3 regions of the Klebsiella sp. I138 genome follow, and region 3 is predicted to be linked to each of the others. Evidence: predicted binding sites of a transcription regulator. Region 3 holds the regulator's gene; each other region holds the start of a gene.
The links. The regulator Fur, encoded in region 3, represses iron uptake genes when iron is present. The targets are predictions, from matches to a motif close to ATAATAATGAGAACNACTATCAA.
Positions count from the first base shown of each region.

Region 1: the regulator Fur is predicted to act here: its motif matches at 7,841-7,863, upstream of efeU (iron uptake transporter permease EfeU).
Region 2: the regulator Fur is predicted to act here: its motif matches at 8,159-8,181, upstream of feoA (ferrous iron transporter A).

Region 1 is NZ_CP180447.1:2,065,807-2,076,414, forward strand. It holds gene ACMYSK_RS09680 (pirin family protein) at 1-60, shown strand, start outside; gene ACMYSK_RS09685 (isochorismatase family protein) at 80-757, shown strand; tRNA gene ACMYSK_RS09690 (tRNA-Ser) at 903-990, shown strand; gene ACMYSK_RS09695 (MFS transporter) at 1,880-3,121, shown strand; gene phoH (phosphate starvation-inducible protein PhoH) at 3,180-3,968, opposite strand; gene efeB (iron uptake transporter deferrochelatase/peroxidase subunit) at 4,481-5,764, opposite strand; gene efeO (iron uptake system protein EfeO) at 5,769-6,896, opposite strand; gene efeU (iron uptake transporter permease EfeU) at 6,945-7,784, opposite strand; gene ACMYSK_RS09720 (NupC/NupG family nucleoside CNT transporter) at 8,057-9,241, shown strand; gene ACMYSK_RS09725 (DUF3574 domain-containing protein) at 9,373-9,810, opposite strand; gene putP (sodium/proline symporter PutP) at 9,954-10,608, opposite strand, start outside.
Region 2 is NZ_CP180447.1:4,553,704-4,564,311, forward strand. It holds gene malQ (4-alpha-glucanotransferase) at 1-881, shown strand, start outside; gene gntT (gluconate transporter) at 993-2,309, opposite strand; gene nfuA (Fe-S biogenesis protein NfuA) at 2,655-3,230, opposite strand; gene gntX (DNA utilization protein GntX) at 3,289-3,963, opposite strand; gene bioH (pimeloyl-ACP methyl ester esterase BioH) at 4,001-4,783, shown strand; gene ACMYSK_RS21210 (DUF1471 domain-containing protein) at 4,893-5,162, shown strand; gene feoC ([Fe-S]-dependent transcriptional repressor FeoC) at 5,232-5,468, opposite strand; gene feoB (Fe(2+) transporter permease subunit FeoB) at 5,478-7,796, opposite strand; gene feoA (ferrous iron transporter A) at 7,826-8,053, opposite strand; gene ACMYSK_RS21230 (Tex family protein) at 8,460-10,608, opposite strand, start outside.
Region 3 is NZ_CP180447.1:2,498,689-2,509,296, forward strand. It holds gene speFL (leader peptide SpeFL) at 161-265, shown strand; gene speF (ornithine decarboxylase SpeF) at 517-2,715, shown strand; gene potE (putrescine-ornithine antiporter) at 2,712-4,031, shown strand; gene pgm (phosphoglucomutase (alpha-D-glucose-1,6-bisphosphate-dependent)) at 4,145-5,785, opposite strand; gene seqA (replication initiation negative regulator SeqA) at 5,818-6,366, opposite strand; gene ybfF (esterase) at 6,550-7,323, shown strand; gene ybfE (LexA regulated protein) at 7,457-7,750, shown strand; gene fldA (flavodoxin FldA) at 7,900-8,430, shown strand; gene fur (ferric iron uptake transcriptional regulator) at 8,723-9,175, shown strand; gene chiQ (ChiQ/YbfN family lipoprotein) at 9,247-9,579, opposite strand; gene chiP (chitoporin ChiP) at 9,627-10,608, opposite strand, start outside.

The sequences.
Region 1 (10,608 bases), 430 kb from region 3:
AAAGCCCAGATCGCAGAAGCCGTGCGTGATTTTAACAGCGGCCGCTTTGGCCAAATCTGATATGAAAGAGGTGAAGAAAATGTCCACTCCCGCTAATTTTAACGGCTCCCGGCCGGTGATTGATGTTAACGATACCGCCATGCTCCTGATTGACCATCAAAGTGGCCTCTTCCAGACCGTTGGCGATATGCCAATGCCTGAACTACGCGCTCGTGCGGCTGCTCTGGCAAAGATGGCCTCTCTTGCGGGGATCCCGGTGATTACCACGGCTTCCGTTCCACAGGGGCCGAATGGTCCACTGATCCCGGAGATCCATGAGAATGCGCCCCACGCACAGTATATTGCGCGCAAAGGCGAGATTAACGCCTGGGATAACCCGGATTTCGTTGCCGCCGTAAAAGCAACCGGGCGCAAAACGCTGATTATCGCGGGGACGATTACCAGCGTCTGCATGGCGTTTCCGTCTATCGCCGCCGTCGCCGATGGCTATAAGGTTTTCGCCGTCATCGATGCCTCCGGGACTTACAGCAAAATGGCGCAGGAGATAACCCTGGCTCGTGTAGTCCAGGCAGGCGTGGTCCCGATGGATACGGCGGCGGTAGCTTCCGAGCTACAGCGTACCTGGAACCGTCCGGATGCCGCTGAGTGGGCAGAAGTGTATACCAAAGTCTTCCCTGCTTATCAGTTGCTGATCGAGAGCTACAGCAAAGCGCAGGATGTGGTGAAGAATAGCGAACAGCTTGATTCACAGCGTTAAAACCGCTGCCCTGCCGGTTTTCGACGGGGCAGTGTTCATTGCTTGAGCGAACGGTAAAGAAAGAATAAATACTGCTTGACCGTTTTAGCTCAACTCCCTATAGTAGCGCCCCGTTGCCCACCCAAGGTGAGCAGCAAAACAATATGGTGAGGTGTCCGAGTGGCTGAAGGAGCACGCCTGGAAAGTGTGTATACGGCAACGTATCGGGGGTTCGAATCCCCCCCTCACCGCCATATTTTAAGAAGAGCTCGTACGCAAGTACGGGCTTTTTTTTCGCATATTACACAGCCCGGGGGGATGAGAAGCCCCGACCGGGGGTCGACAACTGGCAAAGCCAGTTGGACAGACCGTGAGCCTGCGAGCGGGCTGCCCGTCAGGGCGAGCAACGCGAGTCAATCCCCCCCTCACCGCCATATTTTAAGAAGAGCTCGTACGCAAGTACGGGCTTTTTTTTCGCATGTTGCACCCCACCAAGGGGGATGAGAAGCCCCGACCGGGGGTCGACAACGGGCAAAGCCAGTTGGACAGACCGTGAGCCTGCGAACGGGCTGCCCGTCGGGCGAGCAAAGCGAGTCAATCCCCCCCTCACCGCCATATTTTAAGAAGAGCGAGTACGCAGTCACGGGCTTTTTTTTTGCATGTTGCACCCCACCAAGGGGGATGAGAAGCCCCGACCGGGGTTCGACAACGGGCAGCGCCAGTTGGACAGACCGTGAGCCTGCGAGCGGGCTGCCCGTCGGGCGAGCAACGCGAGTCAATCCCCCCCTCACCGCCATATTTTAAGAAGAGCTCGTACGCAGTCACGGGCTTTTTTTTCGCATATTGCACAGCCCGGGGGGATGAGAAGCCCCGGCCAGGCTAACCAAACCAGCGCGCGCAGACAAAAATCCTGAAATCTCCGTTTTTTATCTCCAGTACATTACGTTGCCATCATTCCCCCCTAAAGTATTAGAGGCAAAACCTACACCACATGTCAGTTATTTATGCTGATAACACCATGATAAACATCCATTTCCCATCATAACCCTCGCTAACATCCCCGCGTTTTGCCCTTATGCCGAGTAGATTGCATCCGCTGACAAATTTATACTTAGCGCACAATTTTATTCCAAAGGTCTGAACATGACGTTCTCTTCTCCACATAACAAACGCGGCGTGACGCCAGCAAAAGCGATGGTCGCCGCCATCAGCGGCTACGCAATGGATGGCTTTGACCTGCTGATTCTGGGTTTTATGCTACCGGCTATCAGCGTTTCTCTGGCGCTCAGTACCTCTCAGGCCGGTTCCCTGGTGACCTGGACGCTGATTGGTGCAGTATTGGGCGGGATCTTCTTTGGTCATCTTAGCGATCGTCTTGGCCGCATCCGCGTTCTGACCTTCACCATTCTGATGTTCTCCGTCTTTACCGGTCTCTGCGCAGTCGCGCAAGGCTACTGGGACCTGCTGGCCTATCGTACCCTTGCAGGAATGGGATTGGGCGGTGAATTCGGGATTGGTATGGCGCTGATCGCTGAAGTCTGGCCCGCCAACAAGCGCAACCGGGCTTCGGCCTGGGTGGGAATTGGCTGGCAGCTGGGCGTGCTGCTTGCGGCCTTTATCACCCCACTTCTGCTGGGTGTGATTGGCTGGCGAGGGATGTTCCTGGTCGGGCTACTGCCCGCACTGGTCTCGTTTGCTATCCGCCGCGGAATGGGTGAACCGGAGGCCTTTACGCAGGATATTGCCACGACCCAGCACGTCTCCTTCTCTTCGCGGATAAAAATGCTGTTTTCCGACCGCGCCACCTCGAAGGCCAGTATCGGCATCCTGATTCTCTGCTCGGTACAGAATTTCGGTTACTACGGTCTGATGATCTGGATGCCCAGCTATCTCTCCTCAAGCTTTGGCTTTTCCCTTACCAAATCGGGATTATGGACCGCTGTCACCGTGGTCGGAATGACCTTTGGCATCTGGCTGTTCGGCATACTGGCAGACCGTTTCGCCCGCTGGAAAATTTTCCTGATTTATCAGATTGGTGCCGTCGTGATGGTCATTATCTACGCCCAACTGCGCGACCCGACCCTTATGTTGTTTACCGGCGCCGTAATGGGGATGTTTGTGAACGGGATGATCGGCGGGTACGGCGCGCTTATCTCTGATACCTATCCACTTCAGGTCCGCGCCACGGCACAGAACGTACTGTTTAACCTCGGCCGCGGCGTCGGTGGTTTTGGACCGCTGGTGATTGGTCTGTGCGTCAGCCACTGGTCGTTCACTGCCGCCATCACTCTGCTGGCGCTTCTCTACCTGCTGGATATTTTCGCCACCCTGTTTTTATTGCCGAAAACGCAAGGCAGCGAAGATGCCCTGGGGGCAATTGGCTAACGCCCTGCGCGAAATAACAAAGCCCGGGTTTCCCCGGGCTTTGCACATCAGATAGCGGTCAGTAGTAGGCTTTCAGCGTTCGCTGGCAGAGCATCGAACGGACGCAATCATCGACAGTAAAGCGCACGATACCAATCATGTCGTCTTCCTCAAAACGTGCCAGCGCATCGACCAGTCCGGAGCGTACGCCAGAGGGTAAATCACACTGGGTTATGTCGCCGTTTACGATGACCGTCACGTTTTCCCCGAGGCGAGTTAAAAACATTTTCATTTGCGCAGCCGTCACGTTCTGGGCCTCGTCCAGAATCACCACGGCATTTTCAAATGTACGTCCGCGCATGTAGGCGAACGGCGCGATTTCCACCTTGCCGATTTCCGGACGCAGGCAGTATTGCATAAAGGAAGCGCCCAACCTCTTCACCAGTACGTCATACACCGGTCGGAAATAGGGAGCAAACTTCTCGGCGATATCTCCCGGTAAGAAGCCGAGGTCTTCGTCGGCCTGCAGAACGGGACGGGTAACAATAATCCTGTCCACATCTTTATGAATCAGGGCTTCGGCTGCCTTCGCTGCGCTAATCCAGGTTTTTCCGCACCCGGCTTCGCCCGTTGCAAAAATCAGCTGTTTATTGTCGATGGCATTCAAATAATGCGCCTGAGCGTCATTGCGCGCCTCAATTGGGGAAGTATCACGGCTGTCCCGCGCCATGCCAATTGCTTCTACGCCACTCATTTGCACAAGCGATGTGACCGATTCTTCTTCGCGTTGCTTATGGCTGCGCGAATCGCGTCTCAGCACACGTTTTGCCTCACGACGAGCTTTGATCACTGCTTTTTGTCTTCCCATGGATAGCACCTTGCGTTGTTGGTTTACATCACACGCGTCAGTATCGACGCGATTATGCGCACAAACGATTGAGGTTTGGCTTCCTTTTAAGCCATTGCTTGCCGGTTGAATTGACAACGAGTCACGGCTACGCGCACCGCGTACCCTGTCAGGGTTCGGATGTTCTGTCGTGGTGGAAGGAGGTGAATTTACGGTGACGAAATCGCTGCCGGAGGTTTTCCCTCCGCGCTGAAGAGTACGGCGTGTTGTTTTGCGTTGTCCGGTACAGGACCCTACCATTCGCGATCTCCATAGTGAAACGACATCACTGCCGGGAACTACCGCGTCTGTAATAAGTACATCAAAAATAATTCTGAATGCAACTTATTTTTTACATGATCGCAACAAATAATTCCTCAAACAGCTGGAGCGAGTTTCCGTCATTTAGATTACAGAAAAATAACACAAGGCAGGAAATACAAAAAAAGAATGGAAAAACAGCAGAAAACGCCCTGCCCTTGCGGGCAGGTACGTCAGGCTTCGAGCAGGGATTGCGCCAGATAGTGCTGGCTATCGATAACGCCCGGCAGCACGAAGAAGTAGCCGCCGCCGATAGGTTTGACGTACTCCTCAAGCGCCTCGCCGTTAAGCCGTTTTTGCACCGTCAGGAATCCTTTCTCCAGATCGTGCTGATAGCAGACAAACAGCAGTCCCATATCCAGCTGACCGGAGTTGGTCACCCCCAGCGAATAGCTGTAGCCACGGCGCATCATCAGGCCAGACTGCGTCTGCGGCGTACGCGGGTTCGCCAGACGAATGTGACTGTCCAGCGCGATAGTATCGCCGTTAGGATCCTGGCTGTAATCCGGCACATCATGTTCGTGCTGCATGCCCAGCGGTGCACCGCTGTGCTTATCCCGGCCAAAAATGGTCTGCTGCTCTTTCAGCGGAGTGCGATCCCAGAACTCGACGTGAAACTGGATAATACGCGCCGCCTGATAGCTGCCGTAGGTTGCCCATGCCGGCTCGCCCTGACCGGACGTGACCCAGACTACTTCATCCATCAGCGCCTTATCCGTGCTGACCGGGTTCGCGGTACCGTCTTTAAAGCCCAGCAGATTAACCGGCGTCTCTTTGCCTTTACTCCGCGCAGCGCTATCGGAAATAAAACCTTCGCGCTTCCAGCGGACGCTGAGCAGATCCGGCGTATGCTTAATCACATCGCGCAGCGCATGAATCACCGTATCCTGGGTGTTCGCACAGATTTGCAGCAGCAGATCGCCATGACACAGCGCCGCATCGAGCGAGTCATTCGGGAAGCGCGTCATTTTTTGCAGCTTTTTCGGCACCTTGTCCGCTAAGCCATAGCGCTCATCGAACAGCGAATGGCCAACCGAAACGGTGATAGTCAGATTGTCAGGGGAGATCCACGGTCCAAGAATTCCCGAATCCATCGGCGGCAGACGCGGATTCGGCGTGTCCGGTGCCGGGCCACCTTTCGTCAGAAAGGCAATGCGCTGGGTCAACAGACGAAACAGGCGCTCCAGGTCAGCCTTATCGCTGGCCAGCACATCAAAGGCCACCAGCATCATCGATGCCTGCTGCGGCGTCAGTACGCCGGCCTGGTGCTGGCCATAAAAAGGCTGCGCCTCGGAACGCGCGTCCGGCGGCAACACGCCCGGAGAGCTGGTGCCCTTCGCCGCATGCGCCACCGGACAGCCGCCGGAGATGGCCAGCGCGCCGCCAAGCGCGCCGATCCCTTTTAATAATCGACGACGTGAAGGTTCATTCACGTCAACTTGCTTCTGTTCTGCCATCGACTTAGTCCAGACCGAGGATCCCGCGCAGCTGAGCCAGATCTTCCGCCAGCGTGGTGATCGGCCCTTTTAACGCATTACGATCCGCATCCGTCAGCTTGTCATAGGTTTCGAAGCCGTCTTTGGTGCGGTATTTACTGAGAATGGCGTCTACTTTCTTGAAGTTAGCGTCAATCTTCGCCAGCAGCGCACTGTTCTCTTTTTGCAACTGCGGTCTCAGCAGGTCAACAATTTTCTGTGCGCCGTCGATATTGGCCTGGAAGTCCCACAGGTCGGTATGGCTGTAGCGATCTTCTTCACCGCTGATCTTGCTGGCCGCGACCTCTTCAATCAGGCCAGCTGCGCCGCCCACGACTTTAGACGGCGGGAACGCCAGTTCGCTGATGCGTTTTTGCAGTTCAAGCACATCGCTGTTCAACTGGTCGGCATACTTTTCCATCCCCTTGACGCTGTTGTCGCCAAACAGCGCTTTTTCCAGGCGGTGGAAGCCGGTGAATTTCGGGTCTTCGGCTTTCTTCTCGTAATCGTCTTCACGGGCATCGATACTGCCGTCCAGATCGGAGAACAGCTCTGCGATAGGTTCGATGCGTTCATAGTGCTGACGCGTCGGGGCATACAGCGCTTTCGCTTTTTCAATGTCGCCCGCTTTCACTGCATCAGTGAAGGCCTTCGTACCGCTAACCAGCTCGGCGGTTTCCGCCGTGACATACGCTTTATAGGCGGTGATTGCCTCACCAAGACTCAGCACCGCATCGGCTTTCGCCGCATCTTTGGTGGCCGCACCGGTCACGATCAGTTTACCTTTCGGGTTGGTCAGCAGACCACAGGTCATGTCATATTCGCCCGGCTGCAGGTTAGCCGTCAGCTTTTGCGTAAAGCCTGGCGCAATATTCTCACGCTCTTCCACCACCATCACGCCTTTGAGAATTTCCCACTCCAGCGCCTTCTGACTGTGGTTTTGAATAATGAACTGTGTTTTGCCCGCTTTCACGGTCACGTTCATCGGCTCACACTGTTTGTCGTTAACGGTGACTTTTACCTGCGGGATATCCGCAGCCTGGGTGCAAAAGGCAGAGCTGAACAACGCTGCGACGGCAAGCTGCAGCGCATTACGGCGAAAATGAGTCATCATGATCATCCCTTTCGGTAAGTATGTTGTAACCATATATCCTGCGGCGCTCTACTTAAGCGGAGCGGTGCGCGAGGTTGCTGTATTGCTACGCGGCGGCAGGGCAAACAGCACCAGCGCCGGAATCAAATAGATAAAGTAGACCGCCACTTCACTGATGGTCGGCGTCTCCTGGTAACCGAAGATCCCCTCGAGCAGCGTTCCGAACAATGTGTGAGTCGACAGCACGCCGCTCAGGTCAAACGCGACGTCCTGGAAGTGATTCCACAGCCCGGCCTCATGAAAGGCGCGAATCGCCCCGGCAGCCAGCCCGGCAGCGACCAGCAGAATGAACAAGCTGGTCCACTTGAAAAATACGCCGAGGTTAAGGCGAATCCCGCCCCAGTAGAGCAGGAAGCCAAGGACAATTGCGGTAGCCAGCCCCAGCATCGCGCCGAGCGGTGGCCATATCCCGACATCCTGCTGAAATGCCGCCAGCAGGAAGAACACCGATTCCAGCCCTTCGCGCGCCACGGCGAAAAAGACCATCATGACCAGCGCCCACCCGTGATGATTCCCGCGCTGCAGGGCGTTATCCACCGCCTGCTCCAGCTGCTGCTTCACGTTGCGTGAGACCTTTCGCATCCAAAACACCATCCAGGTCAGGATGCATACCGCAACCAGCGCCACGATGCCTTCGAACAGCTCCTGTTCACGCTGCGGGAATTCGCCGGTGGTTTCATTGATAAAGATACCAAGGCCCAGGCACAGTGCCGCCGCCAGGATAACGCCAATCCACATGACGCCAATCCAGCTGCCGCGCTGCGTGCGTTTGAGATAGCTGGCAATCAGGCTGACAATCAGCGCCGCTTCCAGCCCTTCGCGTAACATAATGAGAAATGGAACAAACATGCCAACACCCTTCAATGTGAATCGCAGTCAGTGGATGCAAAGATAGGTAAATATTTCTGATAGTGATTATCATTACAATAATCAGAAACACAAGTGAAATGTAGAGAGAATGGTGACGAGTTGTAAATTAATCGCTGCAAAATAATTACTTACGGGATTATCTGTCTGCACGTCGCCCGGGCCGGCGAAGCGGCGATTTTTCGCCTCAGATATTTACCGGACTGACCGCCTGTGGCTAAATAGCGGCCTTATTGACCTGCGAAAAGAACAACATGACACAATTCTTGCACTTCCTGCTGGCGCTGGTGGTTATTCTCGGCCTTGCCTGGCTTGCCAGCTATGACCGACAAAAAATCCGCATTCGCTATATTCTCCAGTTAATTATCATTGAAATTGCGCTGGCCTTCTTTTTTCTCCACGCCGAAAGCGGCCTGTGGGTAGTTAAAAATATCTCAAGCTTTTTCACTTCTTTGCTCGGTTTTGCCGCCGAGGGTACCAACTTCGTATTTGGTGGCATGAGTGAAAAAGGGATGGCGTTTATTTTCCTCGGCGTGCTGTGTCCGATTGTCTTTATTTCGGCGCTGATCGGAATTCTTCAGCACTGGCGCATTCTGCCGATTTTTATCCGCGTCATTGGCACCCTGCTCTCTAAAGTCAACGGCATGGGTAAACTGGAATCCTTTAATGCCGTCAGCTCGCTGATCCTCGGACAGTCGGAGAACTTTATCGCCTATAAAGGCGTGCTGGGGGACCTCTCCTCCCGCCGACTATTCACCATGGCGGCCACCGCGATGTCGACGGTATCTCTGTCGATCGTCGGTGCCTATATGAGTATGCTGGATGCGAAATATGTGGTGGCTGCGCTGATCCTCAATATGTTCAGCACCTTTATTGTGTTGTCGATTATTAACCCGACGCGCCCGGGCAGCGAAGAGGAAATTAAGCTGGAGAAGCTCCACGAATCACAAAGCTTCTTCGAAATGCTCGGGGAATATATTCTTGCTGGTTTTAAAGTGGCGATGATTATCCTGGCCATGCTGATTGGTTTTATCGCCATAATCAGCGCGATTAACGCCCTGTTTGCGACAGTATTTGGCCTGAGCTTCCAGCAAATTCTCGGCTACGTTTTTTATCCGCTGGCCTGGCTTATCGGTATTCCGCTGAGCGATGCCCTGAACGCCGGGAGTATTATGGCCACTAAGCTGGTGGCAAATGAGTTTGTGGCGATGATTGAGCTGCAGAAAGTTGCCGCCGGGATGACCCCGCGCGGGCTGGGAATTCTGTCGGTGTTCCTGGTCTCTTTCGCTAACTTTGCTTCCATCGGCATTATTGCCGGCGCCATTAAAGGGCTGAACGAGCAACAGGGGAATATCGTATCCCGCTTCGGCCTGCGTCTGGTCTACGGTGCTACGCTGGTCAGCCTGCTCTCTGCCAGCTTCGCCGGGCTGGTGCTGTAACCTGGGCGCGCTATCGCGTTTGTGCCGGGTGGCGAAGATAGCCGCCGCCCGGCCTGCCAGATCCCACCCCGTTCGTAGGCCCGGTAAGGCGATAGCCGTCACCGGGCAATTTCATCAGCGCACAATTGGCATTAAAAATGTACGCAGACCGGCTGGTCGACGCGCATCACCGACTCCTGGGCGAAGCGCGACTTGTAAAGGTTGCGTAGCGCCTCAATCCCCTCTTCACTCTTACCATCCGTACCGTGAATCAGCATCAGGGCTTTGCTCTGCTCACGCGCAACGCTGCCATCATTCCCCAACCACTGGCCACGGGCATCAAACACCGTTAAGCCGTCACGAAAGCGCGGCGTGACGTCGCGATCAACAAACTGCTGCCACTCCTGGGCGGTGATATTTTTCCCCGCCGGACGGCTTAAGCCAAAGTACAACGTGGTCTGCACCATCGCATTGTCCGTCGGGCACGCAGCAGCCGCAGCCGGAACCGGCGCACAATTCTTCACCGGTGCCACGCAGCCGCCGAGCAGGCCAGCCATCACCAGTACCATTGCACCCTGTCTGAACGTCATTTTGCTATCCTCATCGTTTTTTTGTGCCCCGATATCAGCGTATTTTCAGATAATTAGCAAGAGGGAGACCGCCATCGGATGATTGGCCGGTTTGCAGGAATAAAAAAGCCCGCTAAGCGCGGGCTTCATTGAAATGGTCTGAATTACTCGGCGATGGCCGGAGTCGGCGGAGCCGAATGATAATGCGCATCTGCTTCGGCAAAACGTTGCTGCATTGCCGCCGACGGGGCTTTGCCCAGCAGGCTGAAGACCACGATGCCAAGGCTGGCGAAAATAAAGCCAGGAATGATTTCATACAGGCCCAGCCAGCCGAACTGTTTCCAGACAATCACGGTCAGTGCGCCAATGACCATCCCGGCCAGCGCACCGTTACGCGTCATGCGGGACCACATTACAGAGAACAGCACAACCGGGCCAAACGCCGCGCCGAAGCCTGCCCAGGCGTAGCTCACCAGACCCAGGACGCGGTTGCTCGGGTTTGCCGCCAGCGCAATGGCAATCAGCGCCACGACCAGCACCATCATCCGCCCAACCCACACCAGCTCTTTCTGGTCGGCATTTTTACGCAGAAACGCTTTATACAGGTCTTCGGTAATCGCGCTGGAGCACACCAGCAGCTGGCAGCTCAGGGTAGACATCACCGCCGCCAGAATCGCCGACAGCAGAATACCGGCAATCCACGGGTTAAACAGGATCTGCGCCAGTTCAATGAACACACGCTCAGAGTTCTGATTCACCGCCCCCGCCAGGGCCGGATTATTATTGAACCATGCAATACCGAAGAAACCGACGCCCACC
Region 2 (10,608 bases), 2.1 Mb from region 3:
CGCCGGACATTCTGGGTCCTTTGGGACAAAATTGGGGCCTGCCGCCGATGGATCCGCATATCATCGTCGCTCGTGCCTATGAGCCGTTTATCGAGCTGCTACGTGCCAACATGCAAAACTGCGGGGCGTTGCGTATCGACCATGTGATGTCGGTTCTACGCCTGTGGTGGATCCCGTATGGTGAAACCGCCGATCACGGAGCCTATGTGCAGTATCCGGTCGATGACCTGCTGTCGATTATGGCGCTGGAAAGTCAGCGTCACCGCTGTATGGTGATTGGTGAAGACCTGGGTACCGTGCCGGTAGAGATTGTCGGCAAGCTGCGTAAGAGCGGCGTCTATTCCTATAAAGTACTCTATTTCGAAAACGATCATGAGAAGACGTTCCGTGCGCCGCAGACGTACCCGGAGCAATCTATGGCGGTGGCGACAACGCATGATCTGCCGACGCTGCGTGGCTACTGGGAAAGCGGAGACCTGACGTTAGGTAAATCGCTAGGCCTGTATCCCGATGAAGTGGTTCTGCGTGGCTTATATCAGGATCGTGAGCTGGCGAAACAGGGGCTGCTTGATGCGCTGCATCAGTACGGCTGCCTGCCAAAACGCGCCGGGCATAACGCCTCGCTGATGGCGATGACGTCTACTCTGAATCGAGGGATGCAGCGTTACATTGCCGACAGCAACAGCGCATTGCTGGGGCTACAGCCGGAAGACTGGCTGGAAATGGCCACCCCGGTCAATATCCCCGGCACCAGTACCGAATATCCGAACTGGCGGCGTAAGCTGTCCACCACTCTTGAGCAGATGTTTGCCGATGAGCGGGTGAATAAGCTGATTAAGGATCTGGATAAGCGGCGCAAAGCGGCGACGAAGAAAAAGTAGTTTTGCGGTTCCCCGATTGCGACAGGCGCACCGGGGAAACGTGTGAAAGGTACCAATAAAAAGGCCGGGTCGCGACATGCTGACCCGGCCTTTTTTATGCTGACGTCTGGCTTACACGACCATCCCCAGCAGCAGACAGCCGACCAGGCCGCAGACTGAGATAATGGTTTCCAGCATCGACCAGGACTTGATGGTCTCGCCGATGGTCAGGTTGAAGTATTCCTTAAACAGCCAGAAGCCCGGATCGTTTACGTGGGAGAAGATAACGCTCCCGGAACCGACCGCGATAACCATCAGCTCCGGGCTAACGCCGGTAGTGGCAATCAGCGGTGCGGCGATCCCGCCAGCCGTGATGGCGGCAACGGTCGCAGAACCGAGTGCAATACGCAGTACCGCCGCGATAGACCAGGCCATAAACAGCGGAGACATGTTGGATTCATGCATGATAGAGGCGATATATTTGTCCATGCCGCTATCAACCAGCACCTGCTTAAAGGCGCCGCCGCCGCCGATGATCAACAGCATCATGGCGATAATTTTGATCGATGAGGTCAACGTTTCGTTGATCTGCTCCATCGAGCGCCCACGGTTCAGGCCAAAGGTGAACAGGGCGATGAGGACCGCAATCAGGGTCGCCATCACCGGGTCGCCAAAGAACTCGGCAACGGGCAGGAAGGCGTGGCCTTTCGGTAACACCATTTCAGCGACGGCGCGCATCGCCATCAGCACCACCGGAACCAGTGAAGTCCAGACGCTGACGCCAAAGCCAGGCATCTCTTCTTCGGTGAAGGTTTTCGGGTTGTGCAGTCCTTCCGGAATCGGTTTATCGATGTTCTTCAGGAAGCGGGCATAGACCGGGCCGGCCAGAATGACGGTCGGGATAGCCAGCAGCGTACCGTACAGCAGGGTTTTACCCATATCGGCGTGGAAGATGGTGGCAATCGCCGTTGGACCCGGGTGCGGAGGCAGGAATCCGTGCGTCACGGAGAGTGCCGCCGCCATTGGAACACCGACATACAGCAGTGGGATACGGGCAGAGGCAGCAATGGTGAAGACCAGCGGCAGCATCAGCACAAAACCTACTTCGTAGAACAGCGCGAAGCCGACGGTAAAACCGGTCAGAACGACGGCCCACTGAATATGCTTCTTACCGAACTTAGCGATTAAGGTGGTGGCAATTCGCTGAGCGCCGCCGCAATCTGCCAGCAGCTTACCGAGCATAGCGCCAAAGCCCATGATCAGCGCAAGACTGCCGAGGGTTCCCCCAACGCCGTTTTTAATGGATACGATGACTTTATCCAGAGGCATACCTTGCATAAGTCCGACGGCGAGCGCCACCAGAACCAGAGCGATGAAGCCGTTCATTTTGAAACGGATCATCAGCAGCAACAGCAGGGCAACCCCGATAGCAACGATGACTAATGGCATAATTTACCTGGCCTTTCATTTGTTATGGGTAACGTCAAATTTCAAACACTTTTCGCATGCCTGGCCGGAGCTGGCAAACGGTATGGCGCCATAAAATCGGCTATCACTCCTGTAAGAAAGGATAGCTGGCTATTTTTATAGCAGCGGTGCCTGAAAGAGATGATACGGGTAACATGGCCGGGTTGAGAATCACCCTGCGGGGTAAAATTTTAAATATGAGACTTAAGTCATACTCTTTCCCGGGTTTTTGCCGGATGACTCAGCGGTAAATGTTGTGCGGTAACATTGGCAGGGGGCGGCCCGGCAGGAAAAACGCCGCCGGGCTTAACGAAAGAGGAGGGGGACTTAGTAGTAAGAGTGCTCGCCGCGCTGGTGCTCGGTCAGATCGCGCACGCCTTTCAGCTCCGGGAATTCGTTCAGCAGCTGTTTTTCGATCCCTTCTTTCAGGGTCACGTCGACCATTGAGCAGCCGTTGCAACCGCCGCCGAACTGCAGGATAGCCAGACCGTCTTCGGTGATTTCCATCAGCGTGACGCGCCCGCCATGACCGGCCAGCTGCGGGTTAATCTGTGATTGCAGCATGTATTCAACGCGTTCCATCAGCGGCGCATCGTCGGAGACTTTGCGCATCTTGGCATTTGGCGCTTTCAGGGTTAGCTGGGAGCCAAGCTGATCGGTGACGAAGTCAATTTCAGCGTCTTCCAGATAAGGCGCGCTGAGTTCGTCGACATACGCAGTCAGTTGCTCAAACTTCAGCGCCGTGTCGGTGTCTTCCACCGCATCCGGTGGGCAGTAGGATACGCCGCACTCAGCGTTTGGGGTGCCGGGATTAATCACAAATACGCGAATTTGTGTCCCTTCTTCCTGGTTTACCAGCAATTTGGCAAAGTGCGCTTGTGCAGCATCGGAAATACGGATCATAGCGTTGGCCTAATAGTTGACTATTTTACTTGGTTATAATACGCCCATCAGCAGGGGTCTACAAGGTACGGCACATACACCATACCTGAACCGTCGCGGCGCCGTTTCGCAAAAGCTGGCGGGATATTTCAGCGACGGTGCTTCCGGTTGTGACGACATCATCCACTATGGCGATATGGAGGCCCTTGACTGATATTTCAAGCTGAAAGGCGTTTTTCAGGTTCTGTTTGCGCAGCCGTGCGGAGAGCCGGTGCTGGGTCGCGGTTCGTCGGGTGCGGCGCAAAGCATCGCTGTGCCATGCGCAGTGCAGCCAACGCGCCAGCGGACGGCATAGCAGGTCGCTTTGATTGAACCCTCGCCGCCACTGGCGGCGCTGCCACAGCGGGACGCTGACGAGACGGTCCGGGTGGGGGATCACTGCGCTATGGCGAATACGTAGCAGCAGCAGGCGTGCCAGCGCTGGCGCCAGCTCGGGTCGACGGGAAAATTTCAGCTGATGGATCAAACCGCTGAGCGGAGGCCGGTAATCATTAACCGCAACCAGCCGCTGCCACGGCGGCGGTTTCTGCAGGCAGCGGCCGCAGGGGATAGCGCTGGCAGCTGCCGGCAGGCCGCACCGTGGGCAAAGTGGGTGGCTGGGGGCCAGAGAGGCGGTGCAGCGGGAGCAGATTCCCCAGCCGGCGATAGCCAGCGGCATTTGGCATAGCCAGCATAAGCTGTGTGCTGTTAGCATATTTCACCTCGTAATGGTGGAAAGAGAACAGTAACTGATGAACGACATCTGGTGGCAAACCGTGGGCGAAGGAAAGTGTCATCTTGTGCTCCTGCACGGATGGGGGCTGAATGCCAGAGTATGGGATTGCGTGACGCCGGAACTGGCCTCGCACTTTACGCTGCATCTGGTTGACCTACCGGGGTATGGTCGTAGCAGCGGCTTTGGCGCCCTGTCGCTGGAAGAGATGGCGCGGCTGGTCCTCATCCAGGCCCCGGAGCAGGCTATCTGGCTGGGCTGGAGTCTCGGTGGGCTGGTGGCAAGCCAGGTTGCCCTGCGTCACCCGGAACGCGTCCAGGCGCTGGTCACCGTAGCCTCTTCCCCCTGTTTTGGTGCCGATGGTGACTGGCCGGGGATCAAGGCGGATGTGCTGAGTGGTTTTCAGCAGCAACTGAGCGAAGATTTTCAGCGCACCGTAGAGCGTTTTCTGGCACTGCAAACGATGGGTACGGAAAGCGCACGCCAGGATGCCCGGGCGTTGAAAAGTACCGTGCTGTCGTTGCCAATGCCGTCCGCCGAGGTGTTAAACGGCGGACTGGAAATCCTTAAGACGGCCGATTTACGCCAGCCGCTGGCGGCATTAACGCAGCCATTCCTGCGGATATATGGCCGACTCGACGGTCTGGTGCCGCGGAAAATTGTCCCGGTGCTGGATGCATTATGGCCGCAGAGTGAATCCATCATCTTTGACAAAGCGGCCCATGCGCCGTTTATCTCGCACCCGCAGGCGTTTTGCGAGCCGCTGGTGGCGTTGAAAAGCCGGCTGAGCAATTATTTTTAGCGGGCTGTGGCAAAAATCCCGGTCATAGCAATACTTAGGTTGTCACGGGGAGAATGAATTTCTGTCGCCGCCGTGGCCTATAACAACAACCTTATGGAGAGTTGAGGCTATGAAACTTATTACGGGTATTGTTGCATCTCTGGTGATTGGGTCCCTGTCTTTTGGTGCATTTGCGGCGAAAGAGATTCAAAAAGATGAAGTCGCGTCAATGAAGCTGACGAAGGTCGGGAGCATTACCACCTCAAAAACGACTTCGCCGATGGATGCAAAGCGCGACCTGTCGAAGAAAGCGGATAAGCTGGGCGGCAAGTATTTTGTGGTGATTGCCGGTGAGAAAAACGAGAAAACCGTTCACGCCAACGCCGACGTCTACAAATAAACAAAAGCGGGTCTCAGGACCCGCTTTTGTTTTATCGCACGTACGTTTTATCGCCCCGCAGCCACGTTATCAGCGCAGCGCCCACCACTCTCGCAGGCAGGCCTTTCCCTCGGGGCAACTTTTGCAGCTTCCGGACAGACAGCCATCCGCGTCTTCCGTGATGCGCACGGCTTTCCCCATGGCTTCCAGACGGCTCAGCATAGCATCGACCAGCGGCTGCGGGGCATGCAGACGAGCGCTGAGCTGAGCTGCCTCCATACGCCCCTGCAGGGCCAGCATATCGCGTACTTCAATCAACGATGCCATGATGACCTCTTAGTGGCAATCACCCGCCGGACTCTGACAGCAGGATGACGGCGTTTTACGCGTGGCCAGCAGGGAGACATCGACTCGGCTGCGGGCCCGGCGCAACAGACCAAAGACCACGATGTTAAATAACACCACCGACAGAATGCACACCAGGCTGTAGCGCGGATGCTGGCTGAAACTCACGGTCTGATAGTACAGCGTGGAAAGCGAGTAGGCGATATTCAGCCCCCACAGGATAGAGAACGACATCCATCCGCGGCTGGATTCACGAGCGATAGCCCCCATCACCGAGATACACGGAATATAGAGCAGTACGAATATCAGGTAGCTGTAGGCGGCCGCTGCGCTGCCGAATTTACTGCCCATAACGCCCATGGCACCGGTCTCCATTTCACCATCGCCTTTACTGGCTTCGATAGGGTTCGCCAGTACGCTCAGGCTGAAGGTATCTTTCAGGCTCTGCCAGGTTTCGTCCAGCGCGGCCAGCAGTTCATCACCGAGATGAAATTCCTGCGGGTTAAACGCTTCATTCTGAATATCTTCGGCGGTGTAGAGCGTGTTCAGCGTCCCGACGACCACCTCTTTTGCCATCGCACCGGTGAACAATCCAACGGTAGCCTGCCAGTTATCTTCATGCACGCCGATAGGTTTAAATACCGGGGTGATGATGCGGCTGACGGAGGCCAGCGCCGAATCGTTAATGTTATCCACCAGCTTGCCGTTGAGCGAGAAGCTGTTCAGCGCGCTCAGGAAAATACTGACGATAACGATAACTTTACCCGCGCGCAGTACAAAGCCTTTCAGGCGTTGCCAGGTCTGGATGATCAGGCTTTTGATGTGCGGGACGTGATAGACCGGCAGTTCCATAACGAACGGCGATGCTTCACCACGCATAATGGTGTGCTTGAGCATCAGGCCGGTCAGGATTGCCATCACGATACCGAGCAGATACAGCGAGAAGACCGCCAGTGCCCCATTCTGGCCGAAGAAGGCGGCGGCGAATACGGCGAAAATCGCCAGACGCGCGCCACAGGACATAAACGGCGCCATCATGATAGTCATCAGGCGTTCGCGCGGCGCATCCAGAGTTCGGGCGCCCATCACCGACGGTACGTTACAGCCGAAGCCGACAATCAGTGGGACGAAGGATTTCCCCGGCAGGCCAAGCGCCTGCATCAGGCGGTCCATGACGAATGCGGCACGTGCCATATAGCCGGAGTCTTCAAGGAAGGAGAGGAACAGATACATCATGCCGATCTGCGGTACCAGCGGGAGTACGGTATTGATACCGCCGCCAATCCCCTGGGCAAGGAAAACGGTCAGCCAGTCCGGGAGATGCAGGGTGTAACCTAACCACTGGATGCCGTGGATAAAGATAGCCACGGAACCGGCGTCGAAGATCGGCTGCAATGCGCCGCCGATGTTAATCGCCAGCAGGAACATCAGGTACATCACAAACAGGAAGATCGGCAGCCCCAGCACGCGGCTGAGGATGATTTTGTCCATCGCGGTGGTGAAGCGGCTCGGTTCGGCGGTCAGCGTGTTGCTGACGGCATCGCAGATGGCCGCAATGCTTTGATAGCGGGCATCCGCAATATGCAGCGCCGGATCGTCAATTTCTGCGCTCAGGTTTGCCAGCGCATCGTCGAGCTTATGCGCCGCATTTCCGGCGTACTCTCGGCTGTAAATGTCGCCTTCCAGCATTTGCAGGCCCAGCCAGCAGCGCTGACGCTGAGGGATATCCTGCGCCATCTCCTCGGCCAGCTTTTCGGCTTCACGCAGCAGCGGCTGAGGGTAGTGCACCAGCTCCAGCGCCGTATTTTGCTGGTGGCGGTCGACGGCCATTTTTAAGGCTTCGATACCGCGCCCACGGGTGGAGACCAGCGGGATCACCGGGCAACCCAGGCGAGCCGCCAGGGCGTCAACATCGATACGGATTTTTTGCTTCTCAGCAATATCCAGCATGTTCAGCGCAACGATGCAGGGGATACCCAGCTCCAGCAGCTGAAGCGTCAGATAGAGATTGCGTTCCAGATTGGAAGCGTCGACCACGTTGATCAGCATGTCGGCGTCGCCGCTGAGGATATAGTGGCAGGCGATCTGCTCATCCAAAGAGGTCTGAGAAGAGATGGTCGTGAGTGAATAGGTGCCTGGCAGGTCAACCAGCGTGACCTGGTGATCGGTCGTGGTAAACGCGCCTTCTTTACGCTCAACGGTGACCCCGGCCCAGTTACCTACGCGCTGACGTGCGCCAGTGAGCTGATTGAATAACGTTGTCTTACCGGAGTTCGGATTACCAATTAAACCAAGGGTTAACTTTTTCATATTTCAGACTCTGAGTGCCGGGCCAGGTGTTATTGTGCAACCGCTTCCAGTTCGATTAAATCGAGATCTTTTTTGCGTAATACCAGGCTCACGCGCCGGGTTTCGATATGCACGGGATCGCCAAGCGGAGCCACGCGGACCACATTAAAAGAAGAACCTGGCAGCATTCCAAGGGATAACAGTTTCTGACGATAAGCCGGGCTAATATCGCGAGAGAAACCCGTGATTTTCCACGCACTATCAGGAGTGAATTGCATAGGGCCTACCTGTAATCGCTAACTAAACGAGAGTTTCCGTGTGCGGTCGCCGCACAGCACCGGGGAGACGAGCCAACGGAGGAAATTATATACTTACTGCAAATGATGATAATGATAATGGTTTTTATCATCAATACATAATTGGCGTAATAATCGGCATTCTCCGGAAATGTGCGGCTTTTTTGATATGACTCAAGGTCTGCATTGTAGCGATAAATAAGGTTAAAATTTATTTCATCACTTAATGTTTAATTAAGGTTTCATTAGTTAACGGAATGAAATTTTAATAAATAGCGTATTTACTCGCCTTTATTAACCGTAATTAACCGGTTACCGGAGTATACAAAATCGGGTGCTGAGAACGGGCGTGGGGAAAACGGCCCTCGTAATGAGGGCCGGAAAGGGATTAGCGTTTTTTGCCCATAGCGGCTGCCAGGGCGTCCATCATGGCGCTGTTACCGCCGGACTGCGCCTCACGCCCGCGTGGTTTCGCCGCTTTCGCCGCCGGGCGATTGCCCTGCGCACGTTCGTTACCGCCGCCGCGTCGCGCGTTGCTCTCGCCTGGTTGCTCATCCAGGCGCATGGTCAGCGCGATGCGTTTGCGCTGCAGATCGACTTCCATCACTTTGACCTGCACGATGTCGCCCGCTTTCACAACGGTATGCGGATCCTCGACGAATTTGTTCGACAGCGATGAAATATGCACCAGACCATCCTGGTGAACGCCGATATCGACAAAGGCGCCAAAGTTAGTAACGTTGGTGACCGCGCCTTCCAGTACCATGCCTGGCAGCAGGTCATTCATGGTTTCCACTCCATCAGCGAACTTCGCGGTTTTAAACTCCGGACGCGGGTCCCGACCGGGTTTTTCCAGCTCTTTGATGATGTCTGACACGGTCGGCACGCCGAATTTCTCATCGGTGAAGTCGGACGCTTTTAGATTGCGTAACTCACTGCTGTTGCCCATCAGGTCGTTTAACGCCTGCTGGGTGGCGGCCAGAATGCGCTCAACGATGGGATACGCTTCCGGGTGAACGGTGGAGGCATCCAGCGGGTTGTCGCCGTGGTTGATGCGCAGGAACCCGGCACACTGCTCGAAGGCTTTTGGGCCGAGACGGCTGACTTTCAGCAGCTGCTGGCGGTTCTTGAACTGGCCGTTTTCATCGCGCCAGGCGACGATGTTCTGCGCCATCATGCGCGTCAGGCCAGCCACGCGGGTGAGCAGCGGCACGGAGGCGGTGTTCAGATCCACGCCGACGGCGTTAACGCAGTCTTCGACGACCGCATCCAGCTTACGCGCCAGCTGCGACTGGCTGACGTCGTGCTGATACTGGCCCACGCCAATGGATTTCGGGTCGATCTTCACCAGCTCGGCCAGCGGATCTTGCAGACGACGGGCAATGGAAACGGCGCCGCGCAGAGACACATCGAGATCCGGGAACTCAAGGGCCGCCAGTTCAGAGGCGGAGTAGACGGATGCACCGGCTTCGCTGACGATCACTTTTTGAGCGGTGACTTTCGGGAACTGCTGCTGCACATCGAGGAAGAAGCGCTCAGTTTCGCGCGATGCCGTTCCGTTACCGATAGCCACCAGCTCAACGTTGTGTTTTTCACACAGCGCAGCGACGGCAACCGCGGCTTTGGCGGCCTGCCCGGTGTGCGGGTAGATAGTGTCCGTCGCGACCAGTTTACCGGTGCCATCGACAACGGCGACTTTTACGCCGGTACGCAGGCCCGGATCGAGACCCATGGTCGCGCGCAATCCGGCCGGTGCGGCCATCAGCAGATCGTGCAGGTTGCGGGCAAATACGTTGATGGCTTCCTCTTCCGCGCGTTCGCGTACGGTGCCCATCAGCTCGGTTTCCAGATGCATCAGTACCTTGATGCGCCATGTCCAGCTTACGACCCCTTTGCGCCAGCTGTCCGCCGCGGCGTTGTTCAGACGTAAACCCAGGTGGTCGATAATAATCTGTTCGCAGTGGCTCTCTTTTGGCGGCTCATCAAACTGCGGGTCAGCATTCAGAGCCAGCTGCAATATGCCTTCGTTACGGCCACGGAACATGGCGAGCGCGCGGTGCGAAGGGACGGAAGCAACAGGTTCATGGTGATCGAAGTAGTCGCGGAATTTTGCCCCTTCCTCTTCTTTCCCACTGACCACCGTGGCCACCAGATGCGCATTCTTCCACAGGTAGTTACGCACCTTTGCCAGCAGCGCGGCGTCTTCGGCGAAACGTTCCATCAGAATATAACGCGCGCCATCCAGCGCGGCTTTCGTATCGGCGACGCCTTTATCGGCATCGATAAACTTCGCGGCTTCCGTTTCCGGGTCGTGGGACGGCTCGTTCCACAGCAGATCCGCCAGCGGCTCCAGCCCGGCTTCAATTGCGATTTGCCCGCGGGTGCGACGTTTCGGTTTATAGGGCAGGTAGAGGTCTTCGAGCTCGGTTTTGCTCAGGGTGGTGGTAATCGCTTTTTCCAGCGCGTCGGTTAGCTTACCCTGTTCACCGATCGATTTGAGGATCGATTGACGGCGGTCTTCCAGTTCTCGCAAATAA
Region 3 (10,608 bases):
AACACAAACCAAACAACAAAGAGAATAATCACATAAAAGCAACAAAAATAAGCAAAAAATATCGCCATTGATCTATTTAATTGATCAACTTCACGGAAACTACCAGTTTTATGAATAAAATGGCGTTACTTTCAACAGACAACTGAAAGGCACGCTAAAAATGGAAAATAATAACCGAACAATGCCCCACATAAGGCGAACAACACATATTATGATGTTCTCCCACCGCAACAGTTTCGACTTTCATTTCTTTAATGCCCGATAGTCTTTCGACTACGGGCACTTCCGCATACAGGTCTTCCTGACCCTTGCATTACAGGCAACCGCCTGTATTCAGTGGTGCTCACCTCACTAAACCCTGAGTTTACCGTAGCCGGACTGGTTAGGGTTTAGCCTGTACATCCAAAAAAAACAATTTACAGATTCCTGTATCAGTAAATATGTTTTTTCCCGGAGATATCAATTTCTCATTTGAGAAATTGAGGACCTGCTATTACCAAAAAAAGGCAAATGAAAATGTCAGAATTAAAAATAGCCGTAAGTAATACGTGCCAAGATTACTTCTCCAGCCAACGAAAAATAATTAATATTGATGAAACTACATTTATTGATATTGCCGCCGCAGTGATTTCCATCAATGATATTGAAGAAGGAAAACTCGACAAAATTGAAGCAACAGGATACGGAATTCCTGTTTTTGTCGCAGTGCAAGACGAAGAGCGAGTACCTTCAGACTATCTACCGCGAATTTCGGGGGTCTTCGAATACGCTTCCGAGCGATGTGCATTCTATGGCCGCCAGTTGGAAACCGCCGCCAGCCACTATGAAACCCAACTGCGGCCGCCTTTCTTTCGCGCGCTTGTCGACTATGTTAATCAGGGTAACAGCGCTTTTGATTGTCCTGGGCACCAGGGAGGCGATTTTTTCCGTCGCCATCCTGCTGGAAATCAATTCGTTGAATACTTTGGCGAAACGCTTTTCCGTTCCGATCTGTGCAATGCCGATGTTGCCATGGGCGATCTGCTTATCCATGAAGGCGCGCCCTGTATTGCACAACAACATGCAGCAAAAGTGTTTAACGCGGACAAAACCTATTTTGTCCTCAACGGCACGTCATCATCCAATAAAGTCGTACTTAATGCCCTGTTAACGCCAGGCGATCTAGTGCTGTTTGATCGTAATAATCATAAGTCCAACCACCACGGCGCGTTACTCCAGGCAGGTGCGACACCTGTATATCTGGAAACCGCTCGTAATCCGTACGGCTTTATTGGTGGAATCGACGCCCATTGCTTTGAGGAAGGCTATCTGCGCGAACGGATTAGCGAAGTGGCGCCACAGCGTGCCAGAGACGAACGTCCTTTCCGCCTGGCGGTGATTCAACTCGGTACCTATGACGGCACCATTTACAATGCCCGCCAGGTGGTGGATACAATTGGACACCTGTGCGATTACATCCTGTTTGACTCCGCATGGGTCGGCTATGAGCAGTTCATCCCTATGATGGCCGATTGTTCTCCATTGCTGTTAGATCTGAATGAAAACGATCCGGGTATTTTAGTGACTCAGTCGGTACACAAGCAGCAAGCAGGTTTCTCCCAGACATCTCAAATCCATAAAAAAGACCGCCATATTAAAGGTCAGCCTCGCTATGTTCCGCATAAGCGTATGAACAACGCGTTTATGATGCATGCTTCCACCAGTCCGTTCTACCCACTATTCGCGGCGCTGGACGTTAACGCTAAAATGCATGACGGCTTGAGCGGGCGCAATATGTGGATGAATTGCGTGATGAACGGTATCGATGCGCGTAAGTTGATCCTTGAGAACTGCCATCACATTCGCCCGTTTGTACCAGACAGCGTCGATGGTCAGCCGTGGGAATCGTACACAACCAGCCAAATCGCCAACGATCTACGCTTTTTCCATTTTGTTCCTGGCGAAAGCTGGCACGCATTCGACGGCTATGCAGAAAATCAGTATTTCGTTGACCCGTGTAAACTCCTGCTCACTACACCGGGTATTAAGGCCCGTACCGGCGAATATGATACCTTCGGGGTCCCCGCCACCATCCTCGCCAACTTCCTGCGCGAAAACGGTGTTGTCCCAGAAAAATGTGACCTTAACTCAATTTTGTTCCTGCTCACCCCAGCAGAAGATATGGCGAAATTACAGCAACTGGTCGCACTGCTGGTTCGTTTCGAAAAACTACTGGATTGCGACGCGCCTCTGGCAGAGGTTCTGCCGTCAATGTACAAGCAGCATGAAGCACGTTATGCCGGATACACCCTACGTCAGCTATGCCAGGAAATGCACGATCTCTACACCCGCCACAATGTTAAACAGCTGCAGAAAGAGATGTTCCGTAAATCGCATTTCCCTCGAATAAGTATGAATCCTCAAGAGGCAAACTACGCCTTTTTACGAGGTGAGGTTGAGCTGGTTAGTCTGGCGAATGCTGAAGGACGGATCGCCGCAGAAGGGGCTCTTCCTTACCCACCGGGAGTACTTTGCGTAGTGCCAGGTGAGATCTGGGGTGGCTCCGTACTGCATTATTTCAGCGCACTGGAAGAAGGAATCAATCTGCTACCGGGTTTTGCACCTGAATTACAAGGCGTCTATATCGAAGAACACGATGGACGCAAGCAGGTGTGGTGCTACGTCATTAAACTGCGCGAGCCACAGCAAGCTCTGCTGAAAGGGGAATCGCTATGAGCAAATCTAAGTCCAATAAAATGGGCGTTGTCCAGCTCACTATCCTGACGATTGTTAACATGATGGGTTCCGGGATTATTATGCTGCCCACCAAGCTGGCGGAGGTCGGAACTATTTCTATCATCTCCTGGCTGGTTACCGCCGTCGGTTCAATGGCGCTGGCATGGGCGTTCGCCAAGTGCGGAATGTTCAGCCGCAAAGCAGGAGGTATGGGCGGTTATGCAGAGTATGCGTTCGGGAAATCCGGTAACTTTATGGCGAACTACACGTATGGCGTGTCGCTACTTATTGCTAATGTCGCTATCGCCATTTCTGCCGTCGGGTACGGTACCGAGCTGCTGGGCGTCACGCTAAGTCCTTTGCATATTGGTGTCGCAACCATCGGCGTCCTGTGGCTTTGTACCGTCGCTAACTTTGGTGGGGCGCGTATTACCGGCCAGATCAGTAGTATTACCGTCTGGGGCGTGATTATTCCGGTCGTTGGACTGTGTATCATCGGCTGGTTCTGGTTCAGCCCGACGCTCTATGCCAACTCGTGGAACCCGCACCACGTTCCGTTCTTCAGCGCCGTAGGATCATCCATTGCCATGACCTTATGGGCCTTCCTGGGGTTGGAATCTGCCTGCGCGAATACCGATGTGGTAGAAAATCCGGAGCGCAACGTGCCCATTGCAGTTCTCGGGGGCACGCTAGGAGCGGCGGTGATTTATATTGTCTCAACTAACGTCATCGCCGGGATTGTACCCAATATGGATTTGGCAAACTCCACCGCGCCATTTGGCCTCGCGTTTGCCCAAATGTTCACGCCGGAAGTGGGTAAGGTCATCATGGCATTGATGGTAATGTCCTGCTGCGGTTCACTGCTGGGGTGGCAGTTTACCATCGCCCAGGTTTTTAAATCATCGGCAGATGAAGGTTATTTCCCCAAAATTTTCTCCCGCGTATCTAAAGTTGATGCGCCGGTGCAGGGGATGCTGGCTATTGTGATTATACAAAGCGGTTTATCACTGATGACAATCAGCCCGTCTTTGAATAATCAGTTCAACGTGCTGGTTAATCTGGCGGTGGTGACAAATATCATTCCATATATTCTGTCGATGGCCGCGTTGGTCATTATCCAGAAAATGGCGAATGTCGCTCCAGAAAAGGCCAGAATGGCGAATATCGTGGCGTTTATCGGGGCGCTGTATAGCTTCTACGCACTTTACTCCTCCGGAGAAGAAGCGATGTTATACGGCTCTATCGTGACCTTCCTCGGCTGGACATTGTATGGTCTGGTCTCACCGCGCTTTGAGCTGAAGAACAAACACGGCTAAGTCTGGAGGCCTGGCGCCTGCGGCCTGACTTAGTCGTTATAATGGACGCAGAGAATACGCGGATGTAAAAAAGGAGCCTTACGGCTCCTTTCATCATGTCACATTGTTCAGCATTACGCGTTTTTCAGCACTTCACTGACGATTTCTACCGCTTCTTTTTCGATCTGCTTACGATGTTCTTCCCCGAGGAAGCTCTCGCAGTAGATCTTGTAAGCGTCTTCTGTACCTGACGGACGTGCGGCAAACCAGCCGTTGTCGGTCATGACTTTCAGACCGCCAATCGATGCGCCGTTACCCGGTGCAGCGGTCAGACGCGCGGTGATCGGGTCACCGGCCAGCTGGCTGGCGCTGACCATTTCCGGAGAAAGTTTAGACAGCGCGGCTTTCTGGGCAGAAGTCGCCGAAGCCTGCAGACGGTTATAGCTCGGTGCGCCGAAGCGGGCAGCCAGTTCGTCGTAGTGCTCCTGCGGGTTTTTACCGGTGACGGCGGTGATTTCTGCGGCCAGCAGGCACATGATGATACCGTCTTTGTCGGTCGACCACGGAGTGCCGTCAAAACGCAGGAACGATGCGCCCGCGCTCTCTTCGCCGCCAAAACCGAAGCTGCCGTCGAACAGGCCGTCCACAAACCATTTAAAGCCCACCGGCACTTCCACCAGCTTGCGGCCCAGGTCGTTCACCACGCGGTCAATCATCGCGGAGGAGACCAGCGTTTTACCAACCGCCACATCCTGACCCCACTGCGGGCGATGCTGGAACAGGTAGTTAATGGCCACTGCCAGATAGTGGTTCGGGTTCATCAGACCCGCCGGGGTGACAATGCCGTGACGGTCATAATCCGGATCGTTAGCAAAAGCCAGGTCAAACTTATCGCGCAGCGCCAGCAGTCCGGCCATCGCACACTCAGATGAACAGTCCATGCGAATAGCGCCGTCTTTATCAAGGTGCATAAAGCGGAAGGTTTGATCGACGTGATCGTTCACGATAGTCAGGTCGAGTTTGTAGTACTCCGCAATGCGTTTCCAGTATTCGATACCGGAACCACCCAGCGGATCGACGCCGAGCTTCAGGCCAGCTTTCTGAATCGCCGCCATGTCGACGATATCCGCCAGTCCTTCGATAAACGGCTGCACCAGATCCTGCTCTTTAACATGACCGGACGCCAGTGCCGCATCGAGGGAGATACGCTTGACGCCCTGCAGGCCGGAGGCCAGCAGTTCGTTTGCGCGGTTCTCGACTACCTTGGTGACGTTGGTATCAGCCGGGCCACCGTTCGGCGGATTGTACTTGATACCACCATCTTCCGGCGGGTTATGCGACGGCGTGATGACGATACCGTCCGCCAGAGGACCACCTTTTTTGTTGTGCACCAGGATGGCATTGGAAATGGCCGGCGTCGGGGTGAAGCCGTTGTTTTCCTGCACGATAACATCAACGCCGTTTGCTGCCAGGACTTCCAGTACGGAAATAAAGGCCGGTTCGGACAGCGCGTGGGTGTCTTTACCAACGTAGCATGGACCGGTAATACCGTTCTTCGCGCGGTCTTCTGCAATCGCCTGAGCAATCGCCAGAATATGCTGCTCATTAAAGTTATGGCGCCCTGCGCTGCCGCGATGGCCGGAGGTCCCAAACTTCACTGCATGCTCCGCGTTGCCCGCTTCCGGCTTCAGTACATAGTACTGGGCGGTCAGCTGAGCGACGTTAATCAAATCACTCTGTTGTGCAGGCTGCCCCGCACGCTTATCGATTGCCATTGCCTGATCCTTCTGATGCAAGGTGAATAAAACTAGATCGTGCCGCAGACCTTCTCAATTAATTCCGCTGGGAACTGCATCGACTGCATGATGTGTTCAATCATGCTGCACTTACGGCCGGTATTGGTATTGGTGATGACCCACCACGGCGTACCAGGAACCTGTTTTGGTTTGGTCTGGTTACCGCTTTTCAGCAGGATCCGCGAATCTTCAGCAAAGTAGACGCGGGTACGCCCGTGCAGAGACTCGGTGGCCTCAGCAAACGCTTTGTTATCCAGGGAGTAGAGCGTGGTCAGGACCAGCATAAAGCGGTTTACCGCGCGTTTTTGCTCGGCGTATTCATCAGATAACAGCAGCTCGCGCATGGCGCGGACTTTATCTTTCGCCGGATTCACGGGTTTTGCTTCGACGGCAGGCGTCGCTACCGGAGCCGGCGCGGCTTTTACGACCGGAGTGGCAGTCTGGGAAACGGCGGAAAATTTCAGCATGCGCCGTAAAATGTCGGATGCACTCTCGCCAATATGCTGGGTGTGGCTGGCAATATAGCGATAGAGATCATCATCAACTTCAATTGTTTTCATCTTAATCCAGTGCGATATCTTATTCTGAATACAAGTTGTCAGGATTATAAGGACAAATCCTGACCGCGGATAGCGTCAAACCAGGATGGCGGTAAAACTCAGATAGCTCTGGGTCTTGCAGCCGGATGGCAGAATGTCCAACATAATACCCTAACCCGACGAAGCGAAAAAAAGAACTTTGCCATGAAATTAAATAGCCGCACGCAATCTGCACAAAATCCGCACAATAAATCCCCTGTCGTTCTGGTCCATGGTCTGTTTGGCAGTCTCGACAACCTGGGCATCCTCGCTCGTGACCTGGTGAACGACTACGATATTTTGCAGGTTGATATGCGCAACCACGGTCTTTCCCCTCGTTCACCGGAGATGTCCTACGCGGCGATGGCGCAGGATCTGCTCGATACGCTAGACGATCGGCAAATAGAGAAAGCCACTTTTATCGGCCATTCAATGGGCGGTAAAGCGGTCATGGCACTCAGTGCACTGGCCCCAGAACGCATCGATGGCCTGGTAGCCATTGATATTGCCCCGGTGGATTACCACGTGCGCCGTCATGATGAAATTTTCAGCGCCATTAATGCCGTCACCGACGCCGGTGCTACGTCCCGTCAGCAGGCGGCCGCAGTGATGCGAGAACATCTGCAGGAAGAAGGCGTGATTCAGTTCCTGCTGAAATCCTTTGTTGACGGCCAGTGGCGCTTTAACGTCTCGGTGCTGTGGGATCAGTATCCCCATATTGTTGGCTGGCAAACCATTCCCGCGTGGCCACATCCGACGCTGTTCATTCCGGGAGGCAACTCCCCATACGTCACCGATGCGTATCGCGACACCCTGCTCGCTCAGTTCCCGCAGGCGCGGGCGCACGTGATTGCCGGAGCCGGACACTGGGTGCATGCGGAGAAACCCGAAGCCGTCCTGCGCGCCATTCGCCGCTATCTGACCGATTTGCAGGCGTAACTGGCTAAAAACTGCCCGACCGCGCAGCAGAATGCCCGCGGTCGTTGGCGCAGCGGTTCGCCTGATGTATTATGGCGCGCTATCTGTGTCGGCTATAGCCCGGCAACTTGTTTCCCCGAAGTCACTCTGAATCATGGCAAAAGAACAAACGGACCGTACGACATTAGATTTGTTCGCAACCGAGCGTCGCCCGGGTAGACCAAAGACCAATCCGCTTTCGCGCGATGAACAGCTGCGCATAAATAAGCGCAATCAGCTCAAACGCGATAAAGTTCGCGGCCTGAAGCGTGTGGAGTTAAAACTCAACGCGGAGGCAGTTGATGCACTCAATGAGCTGGCGGAAGCTCGCAATATGAACCGCAGTGATTTGATCGAAGAGATGCTGATGAACCAGCTGGCAACCCTACACAGCCTGGGTAAAGCCTGAAAATCCTCAAAAAAACACTTTCATGTAGCAGAGTGTGCAGTCGGGCGTGATTGCTGTTTCCGCGTCCTCCCCTGTTCTGCTATGATTGCCGTTATCTGCGGGCATTACGCCACTACCACATCATTAAGTTTCAAGAGGTTATTTTACTCATGGCAATCATCGGCATCTTTTTTGGCAGCGACACTGGCAACACCGAGAATATTGCAAAAATGATTCAGAAGCAGCTTGGTAAAGATGTTGCTGATGTTCACGACATTGCCAAGAGCAGCAAAGAAGATCTGGAAGCCTACGACATTCTGCTGCTCGGCATCCCGACCTGGTACTACGGTGAAGCCCAGTGCGACTGGGATGACTTCTTCCCGACGCTGGAAGAGGTCGATTTCAACGGTAAACTGGTTGCGCTGTTTGGCTGCGGCGATCAGGAAGACTACGCGGAATACTTCTGTGATGCGCTGGGGACTATCCGTGACATCATTGAACCACGCGGCGCGACTATCGTTGGCCACTGGCCGACTGCGGGCTATCATTTCGAAGCGTCAAAAGGCCTGGCGGACGACGATCACTTCGTCGGTCTGGCTATCGATGAAGACCGTCAGCCGGAACTGACCAACGAACGCGTGAGCAAGTGGGTTAAGCTGGTCTCTGATGAGCTGCATCTCGAAGAAATCAAAAACGCGTAATGATTGAGCGGCGTTACCATAAAGTTTCGCCGCATTAATAGATAAAAGCAATCAAACTAATAGCTACAAGTTTTTAACTTTTAATCACATATCTGTACAATGTCCTCTGATTTAACGAGGTCAGGTGACGCAGTTTGTAGCTGGGACCTCGTTTTTGACAGCATACAAGGCTCGATGCTTGCAGTTTTCATTTCATCATGGCAGTTCTATAATGAGACGCATTACATCGGGTGATTCTCTGTATTACTTCCGCTGATGGAAGTAGATCGTTTAGCAACAGGACAGATTCCGCATGACTGACAACAATACCGCATTAAAGAAGGCTGGCCTGAAAGTCACACTTCCACGATTAAAAATCCTGGAAGTCCTGCAGGAACCGGATAACCATCACGTCAGTGCGGAAGACTTATACAAACGCCTGATCGACATGGGTGAAGAAATTGGTCTCGCTACCGTTTACCGCGTGCTGAACCAGTTTGATGATGCCGGCATTGTTACCCGCCATAACTTCGAAGGCGGTAAATCTGTTTTCGAACTGACCCAGCAGCATCATCACGATCATCTTATTTGCCTCGATTGTGGCAAAGTGATCGAGTTTAGCGATGATTCTATCGAAGCGCGTCAACGCGAAATCGCTAACCGCCACGGCATCCGTCTGACCAACCACAGCCTGTACCTGTACGGTCACTGTGCTGAAGGTGACTGCCGCGAAGATGAACATGCACACGATGCGGTGGTAAAGTAATTCCCCGCAGCGCGAATAGCAAAAAGCCAACCTGACGGTTGGCTTTTTTTATGTCGTTACGGCGTGAAAAATCAGGATTTGGTATTGTTGCTGCGGATCTCTTTCCAGATCTGATCGCAGCGCGCTTTCACCGCCTGGTCATTACCGGTACGGGTGGCCAGAATACACTGCTGGTAATCCAGCACCCGCACGCTTTCCTGATTCGCAAACGTCTGATGCTGTTTATCTTCTTTCAGCACATCCAAAACGCTCTGGCAGGCCTGAACCTTGTCCGGGTTCCCTTCCGCCGTATTAATGCAGGCGCTGTAGGCATCTTTTAATTTTGTATCTTCTTTCGGTGCGGGAGACTGCGTACAGGCTACCAGGCCCGATGCCATAACCGCGATAAGCAGTAGCTTCTTCATAATCGACCTCTCAGGTTTGCGGCAGGTTTACGCCTGCCGCAGCGGCATCAGAAAATAGTGAACGGGGCAATAACCATGAATTTCACGTCACGCTCGTCCTGGAAGATGTTGCCGTAACCACCGCTCCAGCTCGGGATATCGGAGTGGTTGTCGTATTGCGTAAAGTGCAATTTGAACAGCGTTCCTTTTGCCCGGCCATCCTGTACGGTATACATGGCATCCAGGCTATAGGCGGACTCTTCCAGGCGTTTATCCGGATTGTAGTAAGCGTCAGGTGAGGACATTTTGCCCGGCTTAGCATCCCACGCGTAAACGTATGACGCGCCAAACGCCCAGCCCGGCATATTCCAGTTTTTCATGTCATACATCGCGCCGAAGAATACCGCTTTTTCGCCGTTGGCGTTGAAGTCGGAGCGGTTATCCCACCACACATCAAGACGACCGTTAGAAGATGCATAGGTTGGCGTCATGCGCTGCAGGAAGTAGCCCTGCTGGCCTTCAGCTTTCACCCAGGTGCCTTCCAGACGCAGATCGAGGACATCAGCAACCTTGTAACCGAAGGTCAACGCCTGCAGCCAGGCGGTGCCATCATAGATATCGTTCGTGCCGCCATTGCTGACTTTGTCACGCGTACCGTAGAACTGGTAGCTGGTGTTTAACGGCGTACCGGCGATATCAAATTTGTAACTGGCTTTGGCAAAATACTGGTCGATATAGCCTTCAGCCTGACCAAACGCCGCTTCCAGCACGAGGTCATTTTTAAAATCGTATTTGGCGCCCAGGGAGTGCAGATAATCGACTTTGGTTTTCTTGTCGTTCTGGTAGAAATCATCCATCTCAATGTGCCATGGCGCTTTGTATTCGTTCGTCCACATATAGGAGAAACTCAGCGCGCCAGAATCGCCGTAATCAAAGTTGGCCCCGGCTTCAGCACCTTGATAGGTACCCGGCATAAAGCTCCAGTGCGGAGCCAGCAGCGTTTGCCCGGTTGGCTGGATATAACCGGCACGCGCCCATACCGGGCCGTAT